2 regions of the Agrococcus citreus genome follow, and region 2 is predicted to be linked to the other one. Evidence: predicted binding sites of a transcription regulator. Region 2 holds the regulator's gene; the other holds the start of a gene.
The links. The regulator HrcA, encoded in region 2, represses chaperone genes, less so after heat shock. The targets are predictions, from matches to a motif close to TTNGCACTCGNNNNNNNCGAGTGCNAA.
Positions count from the first base shown of each region.

Region 1: ABD106_RS09995 (Hsp20/alpha crystallin family protein) is a predicted target of HrcA. The motif match lies at 6,828-6,854, and genes of this name have one in related genera.

Region 1 is NZ_BAAAKK010000005.1:245,738-253,615, forward strand. It holds gene ABD106_RS09960 (DUF1345 domain-containing protein) at 1-92, opposite strand, end outside; gene dnaK (molecular chaperone DnaK) at 341-2,215, shown strand; gene ABD106_RS09970 (nucleotide exchange factor GrpE) at 2,212-2,910, shown strand; gene ABD106_RS09975 (DnaJ C-terminal domain-containing protein) at 2,924-3,868, shown strand; gene ABD106_RS09980 (heat shock protein transcriptional repressor HspR) at 3,868-4,296, shown strand; gene ABD106_RS09985 (hypothetical protein) at 4,415-5,605, shown strand; gene ABD106_RS09990 (hypothetical protein) at 5,602-6,246, shown strand; gene ABD106_RS09995 (Hsp20/alpha crystallin family protein) at 6,243-6,731, opposite strand; gene ABD106_RS10000 (hypothetical protein) at 6,988-7,356, shown strand; gene ABD106_RS10005 (dihydrofolate reductase family protein) at 7,474-7,878, shown strand, end outside.
Region 2 is NZ_BAAAKK010000001.1:290,517-298,394, forward strand. It holds gene holA (DNA polymerase III subunit delta) at 1-289, shown strand, start outside; gene rpsT (30S ribosomal protein S20) at 453-713, opposite strand; gene lepA (translation elongation factor 4) at 934-2,784, shown strand; gene ABD106_RS01455 (DUF1990 domain-containing protein) at 2,781-3,419, shown strand; gene hemW (radical SAM family heme chaperone HemW) at 3,421-4,626, shown strand; gene ABD106_RS01465 (DUF4870 domain-containing protein) at 4,668-5,573, opposite strand; gene hrcA (heat-inducible transcriptional repressor HrcA) at 5,779-6,792, shown strand; gene dnaJ (molecular chaperone DnaJ) at 6,793-7,878, shown strand; gene ABD106_RS01480 (16S rRNA (uracil(1498)-N(3))-methyltransferase) at 7,878-7,878, shown strand, end outside.

The sequences.
Region 1 (7,878 bases), on a different contig from region 2:
AGCACGGCGAGTGCCGCGAACGCGCCCGCGATGAGCGAGGCGAGGGTGTGCCGGGTGCTCTCGCGGTGCAGCCGCCGGTTGCCTCTCACCACGACGTCAACGCTACCGGCTGCCAGCATTCACGGGCGATGCACAGGAGCGAAACTTGACTGCACTCGACTCAAGGTGCGAAACTTGAGCCATCGCGACTCAAGTCGCACCTGCGGTTCCGGGGGACGAGATCACCGGCTAGGGCGCATCCACGGATGCTCCCCGTGATGTCGGTGGTCTCCTCCGCCGGAATCAGGCAGAGCAGTCACAGCAGTCAGACGCAGCGCAGCTGCGAACAGGAGGCACAACCATGGCACGAGCAGTCGGCATCGACCTCGGCACCACCAACTCCGTCGTCGCGTTCCTCGACGGCGGCGAGCCCACCGTCATCGCCAACGCGGAGGGCTTCCGCACGACCCCGTCGGTCGTCGCCTTCGTCAAGGAGGGCGAGACGCTCGTCGGCGAGCCCGCGAAGCGCCAGGCGGTCACGAACGTCGACCGCACCATCTCGTCGGTCAAGCGCCACATGGGCACCGGCTGGAAGCAGGACATCGACGGCAAGGCGTACACGCCCCAGGAGATCTCGGCGCGCATCCTCGGCAAGCTGAAGCGCGACGCCGAGACGTACCTCGGCGAGCCCGTCACCGACGCGGTCGTCACCGTGCCTGCCTACTTCAACGACGCCGAGCGCCAGGCCACGAAGGAAGCCGGCGAGATCGCGGGCCTCAACGTGCTCCGCATCATCAACGAGCCGACCGCGGCCGCGCTCGCCTACGGCCTCGACAAGGGCAAGGAGGACGAGCTCATCCTCGTCTTCGACCTCGGTGGCGGCACGTTCGACGTCTCGCTCCTCGAGGTGGGCAAGGACGACGACTTCTCCACGATCCAGGTGCGCTCGACCGCCGGCGACAACCGCCTCGGCGGCGACGACTGGGACGACCGCGTCGTCGAGTGGCTGAAGAAGCGCTTCCAGGAGCAGTCGGGCGTCGACGTGTCGAAGGACAAGATCGCGATGCGCCGCCTCAAGGAGGCCGCCGAGCAGGCGAAGAAGGAGCTGTCGTCGTCGTCGACCACGAGCATCCAGCTGCCCTACTTCTCGCTCACCGAGAACGGCCCCGCCAACCTCGAGGAGACGCTCACGCGCGCCCAGTTCGAGAACATGACGAAGGACCTGCTCGAGCGCACCCGCAAGCCCTTCGAGGACGTCATCCGCGAGGCCGGCATCAAGGTCGGCGACATCGCGCACGTCGTGCTCGTCGGCGGCTCGACCCGCATGCCCGCCGTCACCGAGCTCGTGAAGCAGCTCACGGGCGGCAAGGAGCCCAACAAGAGCGTGAACCCGGATGAGGTCGTCGCCGTCGGCGCCGCCCTCCAGGCCGGCGTGCTGAAGGGTGAGCGCAAGGATGTGCTGCTCATCGACGTCACTCCGCTGTCGCTCGGCATCGAGACCAAGGGCGGCATGATGACGAAGCTCATCGAGCGCAACACCGCCATCCCGACGAAGCGCTCCGAGACCTTCACGACCGCCGAGGACAACCAGCCCTCCGTCGCGATCCAGGTCTTCCAGGGCGAGCGCGACTTCACCCGCGACAACAAGCCGCTCGGCACGTTCGAGCTCACCGGCATCGCACCGGCGCCCCGCGGCATCCCGCAGGTCGAGGTCACGTTCGACATCGACGCGAACGGCATCGTGCACGTGTCGGCGAAGGACAAGGGCACCGGCAAGGAGCAGTCGATGACGATCACGGGCGGCTCGAGCCTCTCGAAGGACGACATCGAGCGCATGGTCAAGGACGCCGAGGAGAACGCGGCAGCCGACCACGCCCGCCGCGAGGCCGCCGAGCTGCGCAACACCGGCGAGACGCTCGTCTACTCGGTCGAGAAGGTGCTGACCGACAACGCGGAGCAGCTGCCCGACGACGTGAAGTCCGAGGTGCAGACCGATGTGGATGCGGTGAAGTCGGCCCTCGCTGGCGACGACGACGAGGCCGTGAAGACGGCCGTCGAGCGGCTGCAGCAGTCGCAGTCGAAGCTCGGCGAGGCGATCTACCAGCAGGCGCAGGCGCAGCAGCCGGCCGACGGTGCCGAGGGCGGCGAGGCGCCCCAGGGCGACGCCCCCTCCGCCGAGGACGACGTCGTCGACGCCGAGGTCGTGGACGACGAGGACGAGAAGAAGCAGCCGTGAGCGAGCGCGAGGAGTCGAACATGCAGAACGAGCCCACCGAGCCCGTCGAGCCCGCTTCGGCCCCCGACGCGTCGACGGACGCCGCCGCACCCGCGGCGGCGTCCGCCTCGGCCGACGCCGGGGCAGCGGATGCGGCTGACGGCGCGGCCGCAGGCACCGACGAGGCGCCTGCCTCCGACCTTTCGGCAGGCTCAGGACAAGACGACCTGACCGACGAGGACCGTGCCCTGCTCGAGAGCGAGGCCGCGGCCATCGAGGCCGAGCGGGCGAGCTTCGAGGCCAAGTCGGCCGCGCAGCTCGACGAGCTCGCCCGGCTGCGGGCCGAGTACGTCAACTACCGCAATCGCACCGAGCGGGAGCGTGCGGGCGACCGCGACGCGACGACCGCATCCGTCATCAAGGCGATGCTGCCGGCGCTCGACGACCTCGACCTCGCCGAGAAGCACGGCGACCTCGCCGAGGGACCGCTCGCGATCGTGGCGCAGAAGCTGCGCGGCTCGTTCGAGCAGCTGGGCGTCGTGAAGCTCGGTGAGGTCGGCGAGGCGTTCGACATCGACAAGCACGAGGCGATCGCCCAGCTGCCGAACCCGGAGGTGACCGAGATGGTCGTCGCCGATGTCGTGCAGTCGGGCTACCGCGTCGGCGACCGCATGCTGCGCGCCGCCAAGGTCGCGGTGTTCGTCCCGGCCGAGTAGTCGGGGGAGGCGCATGGCCAGCAACGACTGGTTCGACAAGGACTTCTACGCCACCCTCGGCGTGCAGAAGGACGTCGCGCCTGCCGATCTGAAGAAGCAGTACCGCAAGCTCGCGCGGCAGTTCCACCCGGACTCCAATCCGGGCGACGCCAAGGCCGAGGCGCGCTTCAAGGAGATCTCTGAGGCGCACGCGGTGCTCTCCGACCCGAAGCAGCGGCAGGAGTACGACGCGGTCCGCGCGATGGCCGGTGGCCGTCCGCGGTTCGCGCCGGGCGGCTCCGGCGGCTTCGAGGACGTGTTCGGCGGCTTCGGCGGCGGCCCGCGGGTGCAGTACTCGCAGGGCGACTTCGACGACCTGCTCGGCGGCATGTTCGGCGGCGGCAGCCCCTTCGGTGCCCGCCGACCGGCCAAGGGGCGCGACGTCACCGCTCGCGCGGCGCTCGACTTCACGTCGGCGGTGCAGGGCGACACGCTCAAGCTCACCGTCGCCGGCAAGTCGATGACCGTCAAGGTGCCTGCGGGCGTGCACGACGGCCAGAAGATCAAGCTCGCCGGCAAGGGCGACCCCTCGCCGAGCGGGGGCGAGCCCGGCGACCTCATCCTCACCCTGCAGGTGCGGCCGCACCCGGTCTTCACGATGGACGGCCTCAACCTCCGCGTCGACGTGCCCGTCACGTTCGCCGAGGCGACGCTCGGGGCGACGATCGAGGTGCCGACGCTCGGCGGCGGCCCGGTGCGGCTCAAGGTCGCACCCGGCACGCCCTCGGGCCGCGTGCTGCGCGTGAAGGGCCGCGGGGTCGCGGGCCGGAAGGGCACGGGCGACCTGCTCGCGACCATCCAGGTCGCGGTGCCGAGCCACCTCACGAAGGAGCAGGTCGAGCACCTCGAGAAGTTCGTCGAGGCCGGACCGAGCGAGTCGCCGCGAGCCGAGCTGCTCGCGAAGGCGAAGGCTGCCTGATGGCGCCCGTGCCGGCCGGCTTCGACGAGACGTCGCCGATCTTCTCGATCGCGGCGGCCGCCGAGCTGGCCGGCCTGCACGCACAGACGCTGCGCCAGTACGACCGGCTGGGCCTCGTGCAGCCGAGCCGCACGGCGGGCAACACCCGCCGCTACTCGATGCGCGACATCGGGCGGCTCAAGCAGGTGCAGATGCTGTCGGGCGAGGGCGTCTCGCTCGAGGGCATCCGTCGCATCCTCGAGATGAGCGACGAGAACCGCGAGCTGCGCACGCGCGTCCGCGAGCTCGAGTCGGCGCTGGCGGATGCCGTGATGCAGCAGCAGGGACGCCGCGTCTTCGCGGCCGGCACCGCGGGCATCACGACGATCCGCGCGGGCGCGCGCCCGTCGAAGCCCGGCTCGGTCGTGCTCTGGCGCCCGAGCCGCTGACGCGTCCGGCCCGGCCGCTCGCCGCCGCTCCAGCGAGCGATGCGATGATGTCGGCGTGACCGACTCTCCTCGGCCGCGGTCCGAGCCGCGCGGCGCATCGATCAGGGACTGATCGATCGTGGCGCTCACCGATCCCGGCGACCCGGCCGGCGCTCCGCCGCCGCCCGGCGCCGACACCCCCGTGCCCGCGGACGCCGCCTCGCGCGCCGCCGCGGCAGGGCGCGCCCGGCAGCTCCGGGCGCAGGCTCCGCCGCCGGCCGACACGCTCGTGCCCGCGAAGGCGCTGGAGACGCGCGCCGAGGAGCGAGCTCGGCTGCGTCGCGAGCGGCTCGCGCTCGGCCCGGTCGGCGTGCCCGCGCACGGCGTCGTGAACCCCGCAGCCGGCTTCCCGCCGCAGGGCGCGATGCTGCCGCCGGGGCTCGTGCCGGCGGTGGCCGACTCGATGCCGCAGCGGTTCGTGCCGAGCGGCTACGGCCAGCCGGCGCCCGGCTACGGCCCGCCCGCGTACGGCTACCCACAGGTGGCGCCCGGCTACGGACAGCCGCTCCCGTACGGCGCTGGCCCGTACGGCGCTGGCCCGTATGGTGCTGGCCCGTATGGCGCCTCGCCCTACGGCGCCCAGCCGGTCCAGCTCGTCATGGTGCCGCCGCGCATCCAGTGGACGAAGCGGCAGCGCACCGCGGCCATCCTCAGCTCGTGGGTCGGCCAGACGCTCATGGCGCTCGCGACGCACTTCCTCACGGCGTTCTTCATGATCGTCGGGTTCGCGTACCTGCTGCACAGCACCGGCGACGACGTGGCCGACTTCGAGGCCGACTCCTTCACGACCGTCGTCTCGCTCTGGTCGACGCCCGAGCGCGTCGGCGCGACGGTGCTCATCGGGCTGCTCATCGGCGGAGTCGTGCTCGCCCTCGGCTGGCTGGCGAACGCGCTGTGGGCGAAGTCGGCCGATCTCGCGAAGCCGCACCGCTCGACGTGGCTCGCCTGGCTCTGCACCACGGCGGCGACCGGGCTCATCGGCATCGTCGTGTGGCCGGGCGCGCTCTTCGGCGGCCTCTTCTTCGTGCTCGCGTCGAGCTCGGCGTCGCTCACGATCGGCTCGATGTGGACGCTGCTGTTCTCGCTGCTCGCGATCGCGATCGTGCTCACGGGTGGCGTCGGCCTGCTCTTCGGCTGGCTCTTCCTCTCGACCGCCCGGCCGCGCGTCGACTTCCGCGCCCTCGCCGAGGCGGAGGAGGCCGAGGCCCGGGCGCGCGACGAGGCCGAGCTCACGCGTGTCGAGCTGCGCGGGGAGCCGGGGCCGCGGTGAGCCGTGCGCACAGGCCGGCTCCGCCCGATCCGCTCGACGCGGGCCAGCGCGCGGCGGTCCGTGCCGCTGGTGCGGCCGGGCTCTCGCTGGTCGCGGCGGGCGCGAGCCTCGTGTGGGGCCTGCTCGTCGCGGCGATCGTGCTGCTCATCGTGCGCTCGGCGGTCGTCGACCTGTTCGACGACGTCGAGTGGGGCCGCCCGGTCGTCGAGTGGGTCGAGCAGCTCGACGGCTCGCCGCTCGTGCCGCTCGTGCTCGGGCTCGTGCTGCTCGCGGTGGGCGCGATGGCGCTCGGCTGCTGGCTCAGCACGCGCCGTATGCGGCGGGCCGGCGTGCCGTCGGCGGTGGCCGTCACCTTCCGCGGCGCCGCGATCGGCACCGCGCTGCAGGCGGTGCTGTCGACGCTCTCGAGCTGGTTGCTCGGGCTCGTCGTGCTGCTGACGGGCGTCGTGGGCTTCTGGATCGTCGCCGCGATCTACGTCGTCGGGTCGATCGTCGTCTCGACCGTCATCGGATGGCTCGCGGGGCCGCGCACGTGGCTCGCGATCGCGCGCCGCGAGGCGCGGCGAGCGCATGCGCGCGCGGCGGCGCCCCCGTCCGCTGGGGACGAGGGCGCCGCCGCGTGGGGCGTAGAGCCGCGCTAGCTGTCGGTCGAGGCGCCGGCTCCAGCGAGGGCGTCGCTCTGCTGCGAGTCGCCGCCCGAGCTGATCTCGGACTGCCGCTCCCGCTGCTCGACCGTGATCTTGCGGGGCTTCGCGCGCTCGGCGACCGGGATGGTGAGCATGAGCACGCCGTGCTCGTAGTGCGCCTGGATCTGCTCCAGGTCGACGTCGTTGCCGAGCCCCAGCTGCCGCATGTATCGACCCGCGGGTCGCTCCTGCGCGAGCCACTGCGCGCCGTCCTGCGCACCGATCGTGCGCTCGGCCTGGATCGTCAGCGTGTTCGCGTCGACATCGAGGTCGATCGAGCCGGGGTCGACGCCCGGCAGGTCGACGTTCACGATGTAGTGATCGCCCGCGCGGTAGAGATCCATCGGCATCCAGCTCGAGGCTCGCTCCGAGCCGCCGCTCGTGAGCAGTCGAGCGGCCATGCGGTCCATCTCGCGGAACGGGTCGAAGGTCAGTGCCATTGACAACCACCTCCTCAACGTCGGGCCGCCGCCCCCATGCGACGGTCCCGGTGTCTCTGGCCACCCTCGGGGCTGGCCCCGAGGAGCGGAGCCAGATTAGCACTCTCGCCCGTCGACTGCCAGTCAGATTCGGTTCATTCACAGGGATCTCTGACACAGAACGTGGCGATCTGTGACGTCGGGGTGGCGTCCGACGGTGGGCTCTCAGCGATCGCCGCCCGGTACGATCACGAATGGCGAGGCGACGATGACCGACATGAGTCCAGCGGCGATGGATGCCGTCGCGCGCCTGCGCGAGGGCCTGCACCGCGGCGACATCGCAGCGGTCGCGCTCGGCCTGCAGCAGGTGCCCGTCGCGATCGCGGTCGACGGCGGGCAGCCGCGCGTCGCACTCGACGGTGCGCTCCGCGTGCTGCCGGTGTTCCTCGACATGGACTCCTGGCGCGCGTTCGGGCTGCCCGGCGATCCGCAGCTGCTGACGCACCGCACGCTGCTCCCGCTGCTGGAGGCGCTCGCGCACGTCGACGACATCGTGATCGATCCGGCACTGCCCTCGGCGATCCGGGTGCCGCGCACCGACGTCGTGCAGATGCTCGGCGGCGAGCAGGGAGTCCCGGGCACCTGACGCTGGGCCGCGCGGCGGTCCGCCGATCGCGCCCCTTGCCAGGTGCCGCCGCCGCGAGCATGCTCGACCACGCCGCAGTGCGACGAGCGCGGTCGCGGCCCCGGACGAGGAGGAGCGATGCGCCTGATCGCGCACGAGTTCATGACGCTCGACGGCGTCATGCAGGGCCCGGGCGGGGCCGACGAGGACACGAGCGGCGGCTTCCGGTACGGCGGTTGGGTCGCGCCGGCCTTCGACGAGACGGTCGGCGAGGTCGTCGTCGGCTGGTTCGAGCGCACTGACGCGCTGCTGTTCGGCCGGGTCACCTACCGCATGATGGCCGACTACTGGCCGCAGGTCACCGACCCGGCCGACCCCGTCGCGCAGCGCCTCAACACGGCGCCGAAGCACGTCGTCTCGACGACGATGGGAGCGGCGGATGCCTCGTGGGCCGGCACCGAGGCGATCATCGCGGACGACGTGGTCGCGCGCATCCGTCGCCTCAAGGACGCGGGCGACGGCGAGCTGCAGGTGCACGGCTCG
Region 2 (7,878 bases):
GGGTGCCGACCCCGTGCCGATCGTCGCGGCGTTCGCCATGCGGTACCGGCAGCTCGCGAAGGTCTCGGGTGCCGGCGGCTCCGACATGCAGGCGGCGCGCCAGCTCGGCATGCAGGACTGGCAGGTCGGGAACGCCCGGCGCGACCTGCGGTCGTTCACGGATGCGTCGCTGTGCGACGCGATCGAGGCGATCGCGACCGCGGATGCTGCGGTGAAGGGCGCAGAGCGGAACCCCGGCCACTCGGTCGAGCGGCTCGTCCGGCAGCTCGCGACGCGCGCATCCGCCTGAGTCGTACCGATTTGCGCGCATCCGTCTGAGTGGTACCGATCTGCGGGTGCTGGCGGCCGAGACCCGCAGACCCCTACTGCAGAACGTGACCTGTGCGCGGGGAGCACCCGGGAACGACGAAGGGGACCCCGACCGGGGTCCCCTTCGTGCAGCGTGAGTCAGCTCAGAGCGACGCGGCAGCCTTCGCGATCGACGACTTGCGGTTCGCGGCCTGGTTGCGGTGGATGACGCCCTTGGAGACAGCCTTGTCGAGCTTGCGGGTGGCGACGGCCACCTTCTGCTGCGCGACGGCCTTGTCACCCTCGGCGATGGCCTTCTTGGCCTCGCGCACGGCGGTCTTGAGCTCGCTCTTGACGGCGCGGTTGCGGAGCGTCGCCTTCTCGTTGGTGAGGATGCGCTTGATCTGCGACTTGATGTTCGCCACGTGGTGTCCTGTTCCTGTTGTGAAGAGTGGTTGGCGGCGGCTTCTGCTCGCCTGAGCCGCCGCGACCCGCCCTCGCGCGACGTGCGCGCAGAAGAAGGGGAAGCCAGCGAACGACTCTACCAGCGCGCGAGCCCCGCTCGCAATGCGGCCGGATCGATCCGCTGTGGGAGACTGGGACCTTCCACCCCGCAGCACCATCCCAGCCCGACGAGAAGGACCTGTGAGCCCCCGAGCGACCACGGCACTCGAGCCAGCCTCGACCGATCCGGCGAAGATCCGCAACTTCTGCATCATCGCGCACATCGACCACGGCAAGTCGACCCTCGCCGACCGCATGCTGCAGCTCACCGGCGTCGTCGACGACCGCTCGATGCGCGCGCAGTACCTCGACCGCATGGACATCGAGCGCGAGCGCGGCATCACGATCAAGTCGCAGGCCGTGCGCATGCCCTGGGAGCTCGACGGCGAGACCTTCGCCCTCAACATGATCGACACCCCGGGCCACGTCGACTTCACCTACGAGGTCTCCCGCTCGCTCGCCGCGTGCGAGGGCGCCATCCTGCTCGTCGACGCCGCGCAGGGCATCGAGGCGCAGACCCTCGCGAACCTGTATCTCGCGATGGACAACGACCTCGAGATCATCCCGGTGCTCAACAAGATCGACCTGCCGGCCGCCGACCCCGAGAAGTACGCCGCCGAGATCGCCCGCCTCATCGGCGGCGACCCCGACGACGTGCTGCGCGTGAGCGGCAAGACCGGCATGGGCGTCGACGCGCTGCTCGACCGCGTCGTGCGCACGGTGCCCGCGCCGACGGGCGACGTCGACGGCCCCGCCCGCGCGATGATCTTCGACTCGGTCTACGACGCCTACCGCGGCGTCGTCACCTACGTGCGGATGGTCGACGGCACGCTCCGCCCGCGCGAGCAGGTCGTCATGATGTCGACCGGCTCCAAGCACGAGGCGCTCGAGATGGGCGTCTCGAGCCCCGAGCCGATCCCGTCGAAGGGCCTGAGCGTCGGCGATGTCGGCTACCTCATCACGGGCGTGAAGGATGTGCGCCAGTCGAAGGTCGGCGACACCGTGACGACCGTGAAGGCGCCGGCGACCGTCGCCCTCAAGGGCTACGCCGAGCCGAAGCCGATGGTCTTCTCGGGCCTGTACCCGATCGACGGCAGCGACTACCCGGTGCTGCGCGAGGCGCTCGACAAGCTCAAGCTGTCGGATGCGGCGCTCGTCTACGAGCCGGAGACCTCCGTCGCGCTCGGCTTCGGCTTCCGCTGCGGATTCCTGGGGCTCCTGCACCTCGAGATCATCACCGAGCGCCTCGAGCGCGAGTTCAACCTCGACCTCATCGCGACCGCGCCGAGCGTGCCGTACCAGGTGCAGACCGAGGACCGGCAGGCGCACATCGTCACGAACCCGAGCGAGTTCCCGGACGGCAAGATCCTCTCGGTCGTCGAGCCGATGGTGCGCGCGACGATCCTCGCGCCCAAGGACTACGTCGGCGCGATCATGGAGCTGTGCCAGACGCGCCGCGGCACGCTCGGCGGCATGGAGTACCTCTCGGAGGACCGGGTCGAGCTGCGCTACCGGCTGCCGCTCGGCGAGATCGTCTTCGACTTCTTCGACCAGCTGAAGTCGCGCACGCAGGGCTACGCCTCGCTCGACTACGAGGTCGACGGCGAGGACGAGGGCGACCTCGTCAAGGTCGACATCCTGCTGCAGGGCGAGCAGGTCGACGCCTTCAGCGCGATCGTCCACCGCGACAAGGCCTACGCCTACGGTGTGCTCATGGCCGGCAAGCTGCGCGAGCTCATCCCGCGGCAGCAGTTCGAGGTGCCGATCCAGGCCGCCATCGGCGCCCGCATCATCGCCCGCGAGACGATCCGGGCCATCCGCAAGGACGTGCTCGCCAAGTGCTACGGCGGCGACATCACCCGCAAGCGCAAGCTGCTCGAGAAGCAGAAGGAGGGCAAGAAGCGCATGAAGATGGTCGGGCGCGTCGAGGTCCCCCAGGAGGCGTTCATCGCCGCGCTCTCGACCGGCGAGACGAAGAAGGACTCGAAGTGACGAAGCCCATCGCCGAGCGCTCCACCAACTACGGCGCCGTCGGCGCGACCGGGCACTTCGACTTCCACCGGTTCCCGCCGAAGGGCTTCGAGGTCGTGCAGAAGCGCTCGCGCATCGGTCACGGCCGGCCGCGCTACGACGCCGCGGTCGCGGCCCTTCGCACCTGGAAGATCCAGCGGCTCGCGGGCATCGAGGTCGACATCGTCGGCACCGACGAGGGCACCGTCTACCGGCCCGTCGGCTTCGACGGCACCGAGGCGACCCGCGCGGCGAGCATCGAGCCGCAGCAGGACTTCGGCCCCGACGGCGAGCCCTTCCTGCAGCCGGGCGACTCGGTCGACCAGCGCATCCGCATCGCCGGTGTGCAGGTGCACGCACCGATGCGCGTGATCGCGGTCGAGGAGGAGCCGAGCAGCCACGTCGTCATCATCGGCTCGCTCGAGGGCCACCCGCTCGCGGGCGAGGAGCGCTTCACCGTCGAGATCGCCGACGACGAGACCGTCTTCCTGCACTTCCGCGCCATCGTGCGGCACGACGCCTGGTGGGTCAAGCTCGGCGGCCCCTTCGCGCGGGCGCTGCGCCGCCGCTACCACGACCGGTTCATGGACGTCCTCCGGTCGATCGACGTCCGCTGACATGGGGCGGCTGCCCGAGGGCGACGCCGCGCCGGCCGACGGCCGCCTGCCGGCGGGCACCGCTGCCGACGGACCGTTCGGCGTCTACCTGCACGTGCCGTTCTGCTCGGTGCGCTGCGGCTACTGCGACTTCAACACCTACACCGCCGACGAGCTGCGCGGCGCGACGCGCGCCGGCTACCCGGGCGACGTCGCGGCCGAGATCGCCGTCGCCACGCGCGTGCTCGGCGAGCTCGGACCGCTCCGCCAGGCAGAGACCGTCTTCTTCGGCGGCGGCACGCCGACGCTGCTGCCCGCCGGCGACCTGCTGCGCATGCTCGACGGCGTGCGGGATGCGTTCGGCCTCGCCCCGGGCGCGGAGGTCTCGGTCGAGGCGAACCCCGACTCCATCGACGCCGCTGGCCTCGCGCAGCTGCGCGCCGGCGGCGTGACGCGCGTCTCGTTCGGCATGCAGTCGGCCGTGCCGCACGTGCTCGCGGCGCTCGATCGCACGCACGACCCCGAGCGCGTGCCGCAGGTCGTCGCGTGGGCACGCAAGGCGGGCCTCGAGGTCTCGATCGACCTCATCTACGGCGCGCCGGGGGAGTCGCTCGACGACTGGCAGCGCTCGCTCGACGCGGCCGTCGCGATGGCGCCCGACCACGTCTCGGCGTATGCGCTCATCGTCGAGGACGGCACGGCACTCGCCCGACGCATCCGTCGCGGCGAGCTCGTCGCGCCCGACGACGACCTGCAGGCGGCGATGTACGAGGCGGCGGATGCGACGCTCACCTCGGCGGGCTACGGCTGGTACGAGGTCTCGAACTGGGCCCGCGGCGGTCGCGTCGCGCGCCACAACCTCGCCTATTGGCGCGGTCAGGACTGGTGGGGCTTCGGGCCCGGCGCGCACAGCCACGTCGGCGGCGTGCGCTGGTGGAACGTGAAGCACCCGGCCGCGTACCGCGACCGGCTGCTGGCGGGCGCCTCACCGGCGCTCGCGCGCGAGGTGCTCGACGACGAGACGCGCCGGGTCGAGCGCGTGCTGCTCGAGTCGCGCATCGCCGAGGGCCTCGCGATCGACGTGCTCGAGCCCGACGGCCGCCGCGCGGTCGCCGGTCTCATGGCCGAGGGCCTCGTCGACCCAGCAGCCGCCCTCGCCGGCCGGGTGGTCCCGACGCTGCGAGGGCGGCTCCTCGCCGACGCAGTGGTGCGGCGGCTGCTGCCCTGAGGCGAGCGGCCTCCTCCAGGAGCTGCTACTTCACGTGCTTCCTACTTCACCATCCGCCAGTTGAACGGGTAGCGGTACGAGCCTCCGTTGTTGACGCGGATCGCGCCGATGATCGAGAAGATCACCTGCAGCAGGCCCGGGATCCAGTACAGGGCGCTGATGATGCCGAGCAGCCCGAACGTGGGGATCGCGAGCACGATGCCGACGACCATGATGCCGACGGCGAGGATGGTCATGAAGATGCCGAAGTTCAGCGCCTCCTTCGACTCCTGCCGCGCGAACGCGCTGCGGTCCTTGTAGATCATGTAGACGATGAGCGGGCCGATCCAGCCGCCGAAGCCGCCCGTGACGATCGTCGAGAGGCCCGAGATGTGGCCCCACATGCCGGCGTTCTTCTCGTCGACCGGCGACATCGGCGCGGCCGCCGCGTACTGCGGCTGACCGGGAGCGCCGTACTGCGGCTGGCCGCCGTACTGCTGGCCGCCGTACTGCTGCTGCCCGCCGAACGGGGGCTGCCCCGGCTGCCCGTACTGCGGCTGACCGGACTGCGGCTGGCCGGGCTGGGACTGCCCGTACTGGGGCTGCCCGTACGAGGGCTGGCCCTGCTGCTGACCGGGCTGACCCGGCTGGCCGCCGTAGGGAGGCTGGCCCTGAGACTGACCCGGCTGGCCCTGCTGCCCGTACTGCGGCGCGCTCGACGACGGTGCGCTGAAGGGCTGCTGCTGCCCGCGCTGCCAGTCGGCGGGATCGGAGGGGCCGCTGAACGCGGGCTGGCCCGGCGCATCGGGCGTGACGGCGGGGGACGAGAACGACTTCGCGGGCTCGCCGACGCCCGGCGCCGCGGGGGCGCTCGGAGCCGCGTGCTGCTCGTCCGTCACGGCGAAGCCATCGACGGGCTGCTCGGACGGATCGTGCTGCTCCCCGCGGGGAGCGTTGGGATCGGACATTGCGTGCCTTTCGTGTGCGTCTCGCGGGCGCGGGACCAATCGCTGGGCCCATTGTGCGCCTGCACGGCTGTGCATGGGGTCAGAACGCGCCGAGCCGACCGAACACCGCTGGCTCGCGGTACGATTGGCAGTCAGTCGACGAGAGTGCCAGGAGCGGTGCCGGCGTCCCGAGCGGATGCGGCGCCCCATGACGAGGGGAGTGCGGATGGTCTCGGATCGCGGCCTCGATGTCCTCCGAGCGATCGTGCAGGACTACGTCGCCATGCGCGAGCCCGTGGGTTCGAAGTCGATCGTCGAGCGCCACGCGTTCGGCGTCTCGGCGGCGACCATCCGCAACGACATGGCGCTCCTCGAGGAGGAGGAGCTCATCGTCGCGCCGCACACCTCCTCGGGACGCGTGCCCACCGACAAGGGCTACCGCGTGTTCGTCGACCGACTGCAGCGCATGCAGCCGCTCACGCCCGCGCAGCGCGTCGCGATCACGCGCTTCCTCGACGAGGCCGTCGACCGCGACGACGTGCTCGCGCGCACCGCGCGGCTGCTGTCGTCGCTCACCAACCAGGTCGCGCTCGTGCAGGTGCCGATGCGGCGACCCGCGGGCGTGCGCCGCGTCGAGCTCATCGCCGTCGCCGAGACGAAGCTGCTCGCCGTGCTCATCCTCGACTCCGGCCGCGTCGAGCAGCGCGTGCTCGACGCGCAGCAGCGCATCGAGCCCGAGCAGGCGACCGCCCTCGGCCGCGCCTTCACCGAGACCGTCGCCGAGCTGTCGCCGGCCGACGCCGTCGAGCGGCTCGGCTCGGCCGCCGCATCCGCGCCCCCCGCGCTCCAGCCCGCCACGGCATCCGTCGCCCAGACGCTCAGCGAGATGCTGCAGGCGGCCGGCGGCGACCGCATCGTGATGGCGGGCGCCTCGCACCTCGTGCGCGAGGAGCGCGACTTCCACGGGCGCGTCACGCCGGTGCTCGACGCGATCGAGGAGCAGGTGACGCTGCTGCGGCTCTTCGACGAGATGGGCGCGGAGGGCGAGGTGACGACCCGCATCGGCCGCGAGCTCTCGGGACCGCTGGGGGAGACCGCCGTCGTGGCGTCGACCTACAGCGACGCGCGGCTCGAGGGCCACGTGGGCGTGCTGGGCCCGACCCGGATGGACTACGCAGGAAACATGGCCGCGGTGCGCGCAGTTGCGCGCTACCTGACGCGGCTGCTGAGCGAGGACTGAGTGACTGACCACTACGAGACCCTCGGCGTCGCGCGCGACGCCGGCCAGGACGAGATCAAGAAGGCGTACCGCCGGCTGGCGCGCGAGCTGCACCCCGACGTGAACCCGAGCGAGGATGCGGCGGAGCGGTTCAAGACCGTCACGCACGCGTACGACGTGCTCGGCGACCCGCAGTCCCGCGCCGAGTACGACCGCGGCCCGAGCGCCGGTGCCGGCGCCTTCGGGTTCGGCGACATCTTCGAGCAGTTCTTCGGCGGCGCGCGCTCGCAGGGGCCGCGATCGCGTCGGCAGCCAGGCCAGGACAGCCTGCTGCGCGTCGACCTCGACCTCGCCGACGTCGTCTTCGGCGTGCACCGGGAGCTCCGCGTGCAGACGGCCGTGCTGTGCGAGACGTGCGGCGGCGAGTGCACCGCGCCCGGCACGAGCCCCGAGCGCTGCACGATGTGCGGCGGCTCCGGGCACGTGCAGCGCCAGGTGCGCTCGCTGCTCGGCAACGTCGTCACGAGCCAGCCGTGCGGCATCTGCCAGGGCTACGGCACGGTCATCCCCGACCCGTGCCCGACGTGCGCGGGCCACGGGCGCGTGCGCGCCGAGCGCACGATCCCGGTCGACCTCCCCGCGGGCGTCGACACCGGGCTGCGCATCCAGCTGCCCGGCCAGGGCGAGGTCGGCGAGGCCGGCGGCCCCGCCGGCACGCTCTACCTCGAGATCAACGTGCGCCACCACGACGTCTTCAGCCGCTCGGGCGACGACCTGCTCGCGACCCTCGAGGTCTCGATGCCGGATGCGGCGCTCGGCACCCGCACGCGCATCGAGGCGATCGACGGCGCGGTCGAGGTCGAGGTGCGACCGGGCACGCAGTCCGGCGACATCCTCACGATCGCCGATCGCGGCGTCACCCGGCTCCGCGGCGGTGGCCGCGGCGACCTCAAGCTCGGCGTGCAGGTCGTCACGCCGCAGAAGCTCGACCGGCGCACCGAGGAGCTGCTGCGCGAGCTGCGCGATCGCACGAAGGCTCCCGCTCCGCACCTCGCGCAGTTCAAGCAGGGGCTGTTCGCGAAGATGCGCGACCGACTCCGGCTCTGA